3 regions of the Phreatobacter sp. AB_2022a genome follow, and region 3 is predicted to be linked to each of the others. Evidence: predicted binding sites of a transcription regulator. Region 3 holds the regulator's gene; each other region holds the start of a gene.
What was found. The regulator LexA, encoded in region 3, represses DNA repair genes until DNA is damaged. The targets are predictions, from matches to a motif close to TGTTCNNNNTGTGTTCNG.
Positions count from the first base shown of each region.

Region 1: the regulator LexA is predicted to act here: its motif matches at 2,194-2,211, upstream of dnaE (DNA polymerase III subunit alpha).
Region 2: the regulator LexA is predicted to act here: its motif matches at 1,294-1,311, upstream of OZ671_RS16510 (ImuA family protein).

Region 1 covers NZ_JAPSET010000017.1:117,263-120,535, reverse strand. The annotation lists gene dnaE (DNA polymerase III subunit alpha) at 1-1,927, opposite strand, end outside; gene OZ671_RS14540 (ABC transporter ATP-binding protein) at 2,286-2,987, opposite strand; gene OZ671_RS14535 (lipoprotein-releasing ABC transporter permease subunit) at 2,980-3,273, opposite strand, start outside.
Region 2 covers NZ_JAPSET010000021.1:46,507-49,779, forward strand. The annotation lists gene OZ671_RS16505 (Y-family DNA polymerase) at 1-562, opposite strand, end outside; gene OZ671_RS16510 (ImuA family protein) at 456-1,289, opposite strand; gene OZ671_RS16515 (EAL domain-containing protein) at 1,614-3,273, shown strand, end outside.
Region 3 covers NZ_JAPSET010000004.1:187,551-190,823, forward strand. The annotation lists gene OZ671_RS04860 (ComEC/Rec2 family competence protein) at 1-872, shown strand, start outside; gene lexA (transcriptional repressor LexA) at 866-1,552, opposite strand; gene OZ671_RS04870 (molybdopterin molybdotransferase MoeA) at 1,701-2,903, opposite strand; gene moaC (cyclic pyranopterin monophosphate synthase MoaC) at 2,905-3,273, opposite strand, start outside.

The DNA of each region.
Region 1 (3,273 bases), on a different contig from region 3:
GCGCGACCAGCGCGATGATGTCCTCGAAGCGGCTCGCCTTCATCTCGACGAGCGCCTTGCGCATGCCGACGCTTTCCACCTGGAACACGCCGACCGTTTCGCCGCGCGCCAGCATGTCGTAGCTCTTGGCATCGTCGAGCGGGATGGTTGCGAGGTCCACCGCGATGCCGCGCAGCTTCAGGAGGTCGACGGCCTTCTGGAGCACGGTCAGCGTCTTGAGGCCGAGGAAGTCGAATTTGACGAGGCCGGCCTGCTCGACCCATTTCATGTTGAACTGGGTGACCGGCATGTCGGTCTTCGGATCGCGGTAGAGCGGCACCAGCTCGACCAGCGGCCGATCGCCGATCACGAGGCCGGCGGCGTGGGTCGAGGCGTGGCGGTTCAGGCCTTCCAGTTTCACCGCGACGTCGAAGAGCTGGCGGATGACCGGATCCTCGTCGCGCGCGGCCTGCAGCTTCGGCTCGCCTTCGATAGCCTTGTCGAGGGTGATCGGAGCGGCCGGGTTCTGCGGCACCAGCTTGCACAGCTTGTCGACCTGGCCGTAGGGCAGTTCCAGGACGCGGCCAACGTCGCGCAGGACGCCGCGCGCCTGCAGCGTACCGAAGGTGATGATCTGCGCCACCTGATCGCGGCCATAGCGCTCCTGCACGTAGCGGATCACCTCCTCTCGCCGGTCCTGGCAGAAGTCGATGTCGAAGTCGGGCATCGACACGCGTTCCGGGTTGAGGAAGCGCTCGAACAGCAGCGCGAAGCGCAACGGATCGAGATCGGTGATGGTCAGCGCATAGGCGACCAGCGAGCCGGCGCCCGAGCCGCGGCCGGGCCCGACCGGGATGTCATGCTGCTTGGCCCATTTGATGAAGTCCGACACGATGAGGAAGTAGCCGGGAAACTTCATGCGCTCGATGATCGAGAGCTCGAAGGCGAGACGCTTGTGGTAATCCTCCTCCGTCAGCCCGGGCGCCGGGCCATGGGCGGCGAGCCGGCGTGCCAGCCCCTCCTTCGCCTGGCGGTTCAGCTCGAACACCTCGTCGACCGGCTCGCCGCCGGCCTCCAGCGTGAAGCGCGGCAGGATCGGCTTGCGCGTACGCACCCGGTAGTGGCAGCGCCGCGCGATTTCGATCGTGCTCTCCAGCGCTTCCGGCAGGTCGGCGAAGAGCTTCGTCATCTCGTCCTGCGTCTTGAACCGGTGCTCGGCGGTCAGCCGCGGGCGCTCGGGATCGGCCAGCACCCGGCCGCCGGCGATGCAGCCGAGCGCATCGTGGCTTTCATAGTCGGCGACGCTGGCAAAATAGCACTGGTTGGTGGCGACCAGCGGCAGGTCGCGGGCATAGGCCTCGGCGATCAGCAGCGGCTCGACCGCCTTCTCCTCCTCGAGGCCGTGGCGCTGCAGCTCGATATAGAGCCTGTCGCCGTAGATCCCGGCGAGCCGGTCCAGCCGCGCCCGCGCGAGCGGCCCCTGGCCTTCGCGCAGCGCCATGTCGATCGGTCCCCGCGGCCCGCCAGTCAGCGCGATCAGGCCCTCGGAAAACCGCGTGAGCCTGTCGATGCCGACGCTCGGGTCGCCGACATCGGAGCTTTCCATGAAGGCACTCGAGGTCAGCGCCATCAGGTTGCGATAGCCCTCCTCGCTCATCGCATAGAGCGCGATGCGCGGCTTGACCGCGCCGATATTGGGCCGGCGCGGATCCACCTCGCGGTCGGCGAAATCCACGCCGAGGGTCAGGCCGGCGATCGGCTGGATGCCGCTGCCGGTCAGCTTCTCGGAGAGTTCGAGGACCGCGAAGAGATTGTTGGTGTCGGTGACTGCCAGCGCCGGCATGCGGTCTGCGCTCGCAAGCTTGGCGAGCTTGGCGATGCCGAGGGCGCCTTCGAGCAGCGAGAAGGACGAGTGCACGCGCAGATGGACGAACCGTGCCGAGGCCACCAGCGGCCCTCCCCTTCATGTGAGTCTCAAGATCCTCTTGAAGCTTTGCCCCGCGCGGCGGCGCCGATCAATCGCCTCGAGCGCGAAGCAGCCAACCCGTCCACCGCTTGCAGCGCGGCGCCCGTCCATGGGCCGGCTCACAGGCCCTGGATCGCCTGCGCCCAGACCGCGACCATGCCGGTGAACAATCCGAGGGCTGCCAGGGCCGCCATGTCTTCGATGAGTGTCCGCACCATCAGTGCCTCCTCTTGTTGACCAGGGAAGCATGTTCTCATTTTGTTCGCAGGGCAAGCCGCGAGAACAAACGAGCAACTCAAAGAGTAAATGAAAGCTTATCCCGACGGGCGAATGCCGCGGCCTAGACCTCCACCACCAGGCCGTCGCGGATGGTGACACGGCGATCCATGCGCGCGGCGAGGTCCATATTGTGGGTGGCCACCACCGCGGCGAGACGCGAGGCGCGCACGAGCTGGGTCAGCGCCGAGAACACATGGTCGGCGGTCTTCGGGTCGAGATTGCCGGTCGGCTCGTCGGCCATCAGCACCCGCGGCGCGTTGGCGACAGCCCGGGCGATGGCGACGCGCTGCTGCTCGCCGCCCGACAGCTCGGCCGGCCGGTGCTTGAGGCGTTCCCCGAGTCCGAGATAGCCGAGCAGGTCGCCCGCGCGCACCTTGGCCTCCTTCGCACCCAGGCCGCGGATCATCTGCGGCAGCATGACGTTTTCGAGCGCGGAGAACTCCGGCAGCAGATGGTGGAACTGATAGACGAAGCCGATCTCGGTCCGCCTGATGCGCGTCCGCTCGCTGTCGGGAAGGCTCGAGGTCGGCACGCCGCCGACATAGACCTCGCCGCCGTCGGGAGCCTCCAGGAGGCCGGCGACATGCAGCAGGGTCGACTTGCCGGTGCCGGACGGCGCAATCAGCGCGACGCTCTCGCCCGGCCAGACCGCGAATTCCGCGCCCTTCAGAATCTCAAGCGAGCCCTCGCCCTGCTTGTAGCGGCGCTCGACCGCCTGCAGCCAGAGGACCGGCGGTTCCTGTTCGCTCGTCGTCTCACTCATAACGCAGCGCCTCGACCGGATCGAGCTTGGCCGCCCGCCAGGATGGATAGAGTGTCGCCAGGAACGACAGGACCAGCGCCATGACCAGGACCGCCAGGGTCTCGCCGGTCGACATGTCGGCCGGGATGTTGGTCAGGAAGCGCACCGTCGGATCCCACAGCGTGGTGCCGCTGAGCCAGGACACGAACTCCTGGATGCGCTCGATGTTGAGGCAGACGACGACGCCGAGCGCGAAGCCGGCGAGCGTTCCGACCACCCCGATCGATGCGCCGGTGATCAGGAAGAC
Region 2 (3,273 bases), on a different contig from region 3:
CGAGCGCCAGGACCGGCAGCGGCGCCACGGCCTGCGCCTCGCCGCCCGGAGCGACGACGGCGAGCCGGCCGAAGCGGGCAAGCGCCCGCGCGGCCTCCGGCGTGCCGGCGATCGTGGCGCGCGCTTCGACCCCGGCGCCGGCGAAGCGCCCGATGAGATCGGCCCGCAGGGAGGCCTCGCCGCCAAACAGGTGGGAACAGCCGGTCATGTCGAGCACCAGCCCGTCGGTCCCGTCCATGGCCACCAGCGGCGTATAGCGATCGCAGGCCTCGGCGAGCCGCATGAGCAGGGCCGCGTCCCTGGCCGGCTCGGCATCCACCGCCAGGAGATCGGGCACCCGCGCCCGGGCATCGGCCAGAGTCAGGCCGGGATTGAGCCCGAGCGCCAGCGCCCGCCGGTCGACGGCGACAAGCCTCAGGGCGCTGCGGACCTTCTCGGTGAAGACCAGCGGCGGGTCATCCGGCCCGCCGGAGGGGCAAAGCCTCCTCCACCGGTCCGCCGGCAGGAAGGGCAGCCAGACGGCCAGGTAGCGGCGCGGCGACAGGCTGCCATGCGCCGGCAAGGGCCCTGTTTCGGAAGGTTCCGTCCTTGAAACGAGTTTCGTCACGATCCCACTCCACGCGCCATTGCCGGGGCGGCACGCCGGCCCGGTGACGCAACAAACTGATGGCGAAGGCGGGAAAACCGGGGGCATTGGCCTCCAGCGGCCGGGAGGCGAGCGCCGCGACCGCCCAGCGGGAGGCGGCGGCGCTCGGCATGGGGGCGGCGGCGACACGCACCATCAAGGTGGTCACTCGCGAGGCGACGGCGATCAGCGACAGCCGGCGGGACGCGTTCAGATCCAGCACTTTCGGAGCGCCCCACGGCTCGATCAGCACGGCGCCGAGCGCCGTGCAGCGGGCGGCCTCCGCGCCGGCCTTGAGCACGTCGGTGCCATCCTTGGCCCGGACCAGCACCAGGCGACCGGGATCGAGGCCGAACTCGGCCAGCCCGAGGGCATCGAGCCGGCCCGCTTCCAGATCGGCGAAGTCCTGCCGGATCCAGACGATCCGCCCCTCGCCCGCCGCCCTGAGCGCAAGGCCCAGGGCAAAACCGGCCGCCGCCGCGGCATCGGCCGGCGCACGCGCGAACACTTCGTGCAGCGCCGCGCGATCGAGCCCGCCGCCCAGCGGATCATCCACCATCGGCAGGCCGAAAGAGAAGATTTGCGACGCATCAAAGGCCGCCGGCCGCTCCAGAGCCGCCAGCTGCAATTTCAGCGCGCGGAGGGTATCCGGTGTCGCGCCCATGTCTTGTTCCTATTTTGTTCTCATCAAACAGCTTTGCCGGGCCGGAGTCAAGGCTCCGCTGGCGCCAGTGCTGCGCCCGCCCGTCCGGGGCGATACACTTCCATTCCGGAACGGAATGGCCGGGCCCACCGCAGACACCGCCAGCTTCGCGCGCTGGAAAATCCGCAACCCACGCAATAAGGCGAAGTCACGCGGGAAAAAATCTGGCGCGTATCGATCATATACACCAAGAACGAGACACCTCTTTTAGCTTTGCTGGACAGAGCCGCCCATTTCTGCATGCTATCCGCCTCGCTGCGGGAGGCAGGGTCTGCGGGTCAGGCAATGAGCGAAAGCCAGCAAGCCGATAGTGCGACTACACTCTTTGGCCCGGTGCTGGAGCAGGCCATCGACGCTGTCGTCATGTTCGGCCCCGACGATACTGTGACATTCTTCAACCAGGCGGCGGAGCGCCTGTGGGGCTATAGCCGCGACGAGGTGATCGGCCGCGAGAGCAGCCTGCTTCTGTCGCTGCCGACGCCCAGGCGATCGCCCTCAATCAGACAGGCGGGCGCCTCCCCGCCCCGTCCCGGCACCAGCACGGAGCTGCCGGTCGCACGCAAGGACGGCAGCATCGCCTGGATCACGCTTTCGCTGTCCGACATCCGCTCCGGCGAGTTCCGCTTCCGCGCGGCCTTCGCCAGGGACATCACCGCCGACATGCAGCGGCGCGAGGAGATCTATCTTCCCTCGCTGGTCGCCGACGAGACCGACCGGGCCGTGATCATCACCGACATCAGGCGCCGCATCGTCTATTGCAACCGGGCCTTCACGGCCATGTTCGGCTATGAACGGTCCGAGGTGATGGGCCGCTCGCCCACCGCGCTCCTGCGCGGCCGCCACACCGATCCGAAGACCCTCGCCCATCTCAACGGCCTTGCCGGCCGCGAGCGCGGGCTGCGCGAGGAGATCCTCGGCTATACCAAATCCGGTCGTGAAATCTGGCTCTCGGCCTCGATCAACCCGATCCGCGACCAGGCCGGCCGGTTCCGCCATGCCGTCTCCGTCATCGCCGACATCACCGAAGCCAAGCAGACCCAGATGCTGCAGCAGCGCGTGCTCGAGGCGCTTGCCAACGACCGGCCGCTGGGCGAGGTGACCGATCTCATCTGCCGTCAGGTCGAGGCGATCACCCCCGGCGTCGTCTGCTCGATCCTGCGCATCGACGGCGCCGGCTGCATCCGCCCGCTCGCCGGCCCCAGCCTGCCCGACCACTACAGCCGGGCGCTCGACGGCGTGCCGATCGGTCCCAATGTCGGCTCCTGCGGCACGGCCGCCTATCTCGGCATTCCCGTCCTGGTCGACGACATCGACACGAGCCCGCTCTGGGCGCCGTACAAGGAACTGCCGCTGCCGCTCGGCCTGCTCGCCTGCTGGTCGAGCCCGATCAAGCTCAAGGATGGCCGCGTCGCCGGCACCTTCGCCTTCTATTTCCGCGAGAAGCGCGGGCCGAGTGCCTGGCACGAGCGTCTGGTCGAGGCCTGCGTGCATCTCTGCGCGCTCGCCATCGAGCGCCACGATGCCAAGGCCTATATCGACCAGCTCGCCTATTACGACACGCTGACCGGCCTGCCGAACCGTCTCATGCTCGGCGCCAGGATCGACCAGACGATCGCCACGGCCGCTGCCGGCGGCAGGCAGCTCGCCCTGCTGTTCCTCGACATCGACAATTTCAAGGACGTGAACGACTCGCTCGGCCATTCCGCCGGCGACGCCCTGCTCGTCGAGATCGCCCGCCGCCTGCAGGCCGAGCTGAGGGCCGGCGACATCGTCAGCCGGCTCGGCGGCGACGAATTCGTAGTCATGCTGAACGACTGCGGCATCGGCGATGCCGCCCAGGTGGCCGACCGCATCCTCGGCGCGCTCGCCGATCCGGTCCAGGTCGAGACCATGGCCCTGCCGGTCTCCGCCAGCATCGGCATCAGCCTCTATCCGCGCGACGGGC
Region 3 (3,273 bases):
ACGGCGTTCCGGGCAATCTGCTCGGCGCGCCGATCGTCGAATTCGTCACCATGCCGCTCGAAATGCTGGCGCTGCTGCTCTGGCCGTTCGGCCTCGACAGGCCGGTCTGGGTGCTTGCCGGCATAAGCATCGATCTGTTCGTCCGCGTCGCCGAATGGGTTGCCTCCTGGCCGGGCGGCAAGGTGCCGGTTGCGGCCTTCGGTCCGGTCGCGCTCGGCCTGCTGTCGGTCGGCCTCATCCTCGTGGCGGCCCTGTCGACGCCGCTGCGATGGGCAGGGCTGCTGTTCGTCGCGCTCGGTCTCGGCCTGGCGCCGCTCAAGCAGCGGCCGCTGCTCGCCATCGATGCCGAGGGGGCGACGGTCGCGGCCCGCGGCACGGATGGGCGCCTGCGCGCGCTGTCGCCGCGCGCCAACCGCTTCGCGCTGCAGCGCTGGCTCGGCGCGGATGCCGATCCGCGTCTTGCATCGGATCAGTCGCTGATAGCGGGCGTCATCTGCGACGCGGTGGGCTGCGCCATGGCGCTGGCGGGCGGCGGGCGGGCCGCCTTCGCGCGCGATCCCGAAGCGCTGGCCGACGATTGCCGCGAGGCGCGCATCGTCGTGACGCGCTTCCCGGCGCCGGCCGGCTGCCGCGCAACCGTCGTCGATCTGAGAGGCCTGGCCTGGACCGGAGCGGTGACGATATTCGCCGATGCGGACGGCTATCGCATCGCGACGAGCCGCGATCCCACGAGCATGCGGCCCTGGTTCCGGCCCCGGCCGTCGGGCGATGCCCTGTCGCTCCTGCGCCGCCCCGGCGCGGTCGCCGAGGCGCCCGCCCCCCAAGCTGCCGAGGAGCGTGAGCCCGTCGAGGACGGCGAACCGGGTCAGTAGCGGCGGAACAGGCCGACGAGCTTGCCCTGGATGCGGACCCGGTCGGGACCGAAGACCCGCGTCTCATAGGCCGGATTGGCGGCTTCGAGGGCGATCGACGTGCCGCGCTTCCTGAGGCGCTTCAAGGTGGCTTCCTCGTCGTCGATCAGCGCCACCACGATGTCGCCGGTGTCGGCCGCGTCGGTCTTGCGCACGAGGGCGAGGTCGCCTTCCAGGATGCCGGCCTCGATCATCGAGTCGCCGCGCACCTCCAGCGCATAATGTTCGCCGCGGCTGAGCATTTCCGGCGGCACGGAGAGCGTGTTGATCCGGTTCTCGATCGCCTCGCGCGGCACGCCGGCGGCGATCCGGCCCATGACCGGCACGGAGACCGGCATCACCGTGTCCTCCTCGACCGGCCGGCTGCGGCCGAGCGAGCCCTCGATCACGGCCGGCGCGAAGCGCTGGCGCGCAGGGCCGGCGGCCTGTTCCGGCTGCTTGATCACTTCCAGCGCACGCGCCCGGTTTGGCAGGCGTCGGATGAAGCCGCGTTCCTCCAGCGCCGTGATCAAGCGGTGGATGCCGGACTTGGACTTCAGATCCAGCGCTTCCTTCATTTCGTCGAAGGACGGTGGCACCCCGCTTTCCTTCAGCCGTTCCTGAATGAAGCGGAGAAGTTCGTGTTGCTTGCGCGTCAGCATCGGGTGTGTGCCCCTGATTACGAGCCGTCCGACTCACTCGAACAGATCATGAACAGTCCCTATCTGTTCTTTATGTGTTCCGCAAGCGTTGATATTTCGTGAAGTATTGACGCGGCGTACCGTTGCGGTCGCCGCGGCGGCGGTGCGGCTACCGCGGCAGCCGGATGATGCGGCACGGGCTGCCGGCCGCGGCCCGCTCGGCGAAGGGCGCGCGCAGCACCAGCGCGTCGGCTTCCGCGAGCACACGGATCATCGACGAATCCTGGATCGGGAACGGCGTCGCGACGAGCGTGCCGTCGCGCGTCTCCAGCGTCGCGCGCAAGTAGTCGGCACGCTGGTCGTTGGGCCCGACATCGGTGCCGAGAACGGCCGGCTCCGTCGGCGTCTCGATGTCGCTGCGGCCGGAAAGCTTCCGGACCAGCGGCATCAGGAAGATGGTGGCGCAGACGAAGGAGGCGACAGGATTGCCGGGCAGGCCGAGCAGCCGCATGCCGCCGAGATCGGCCATCATCAGGGGCTTGCCGGGCCGCATGGCGATCTTCCAGAAGCCGAGCTCGGCGCCTTCCCTGGCGATCACCTCGCGCATCAGGTCGTATTCGCCGACGGAGGCGCCGCCGGAGGTGACGAGAATGTCGGCGCCGGCGTCTCGCGCGCGCCCGACTGCGGCGAGCGTCTCGTCCAGCCGGTCGGGCGCGATGCCGAGATCGATCGCGATGGCCCCCTCGCGCTTCGCCATAGCGGCCACAGCCAGCGCATTGGACGAGACGATCTGGCCGGAACCAGGCACGGCGCCGGGCTCGACGAGCTCATCACCGGTCGACAGGATCGCGACGCGCGGCGCGCGCCGCACCGGCAGGCGCGCGTGATTCATGGCCGCGGCGAGGGCAAGCTTGCGCGGATCGAGCCGTGTGCCGGCGGCAAGGCCGGCGAGGCCGGCGGTGAAATCGAGGCCGGCGACGCGGATATGGCGGCCGGCCGGAGCGGCGGCGGCGAAGGTTACCTGATCGCCGGCGCGCTCGGCATCCTCCTGGATGACGATCGTGTCGGCGCCGGCCGGCAGAGCCGCGCCGGTGAAGATGCGCAACGCGGCGCCCGGCGGCAGCGGGGCGGAGAAGGGCCGGCCTGCCGCCGATTCGCCGATCACCGGCAGCGTCCCCGGCAGGTCGGCCGCGCGCACGGCATAGCCGTCCATCGCCGAGACGTCGGCCGGCGGCTGCGAGCGCGTCGCGACGATATCGCGGGTCAGCACGCGGCCGTCGGCGTCGGCGAGCGCCAGCCATTCCTCGCCCAGGGGCTCGGCGCCGGCGAGCACGCGGGACAGGGCTTCGGCGACGGGCAGCAGTCCGGCCATGTCAGTCCGCCCGATAGGCGCCGGAGGCGCCGCCCGTTTTTTCGATGAGCCGGATGCCCTCGATCCGCATGGCGCGGTCGACCGCCTTCACCATGTCGTAGACGGTGAGGCAGGCGACCGAGACCGCAGTCAGGGCCTCCATCTCGACGCCGGTCTGGCCGGACACCTTGACGGTCGCCGTGGCCCTGACGCCTGGCAGGGCATCATCGGGCACGATGTCGACCGCCACCTTGGTGAGCAGCAGTGGATGGCAGAGCGGGATCAATTCGTGGCTGCGCTTGGCCGCCATGATGCCGGCGAGACGGGCCGTGCCGAGCACGTCGCCCTTTTTCGCTTCGCCCGCCTTGACGATGGCGAGCGTGTCGGCGCG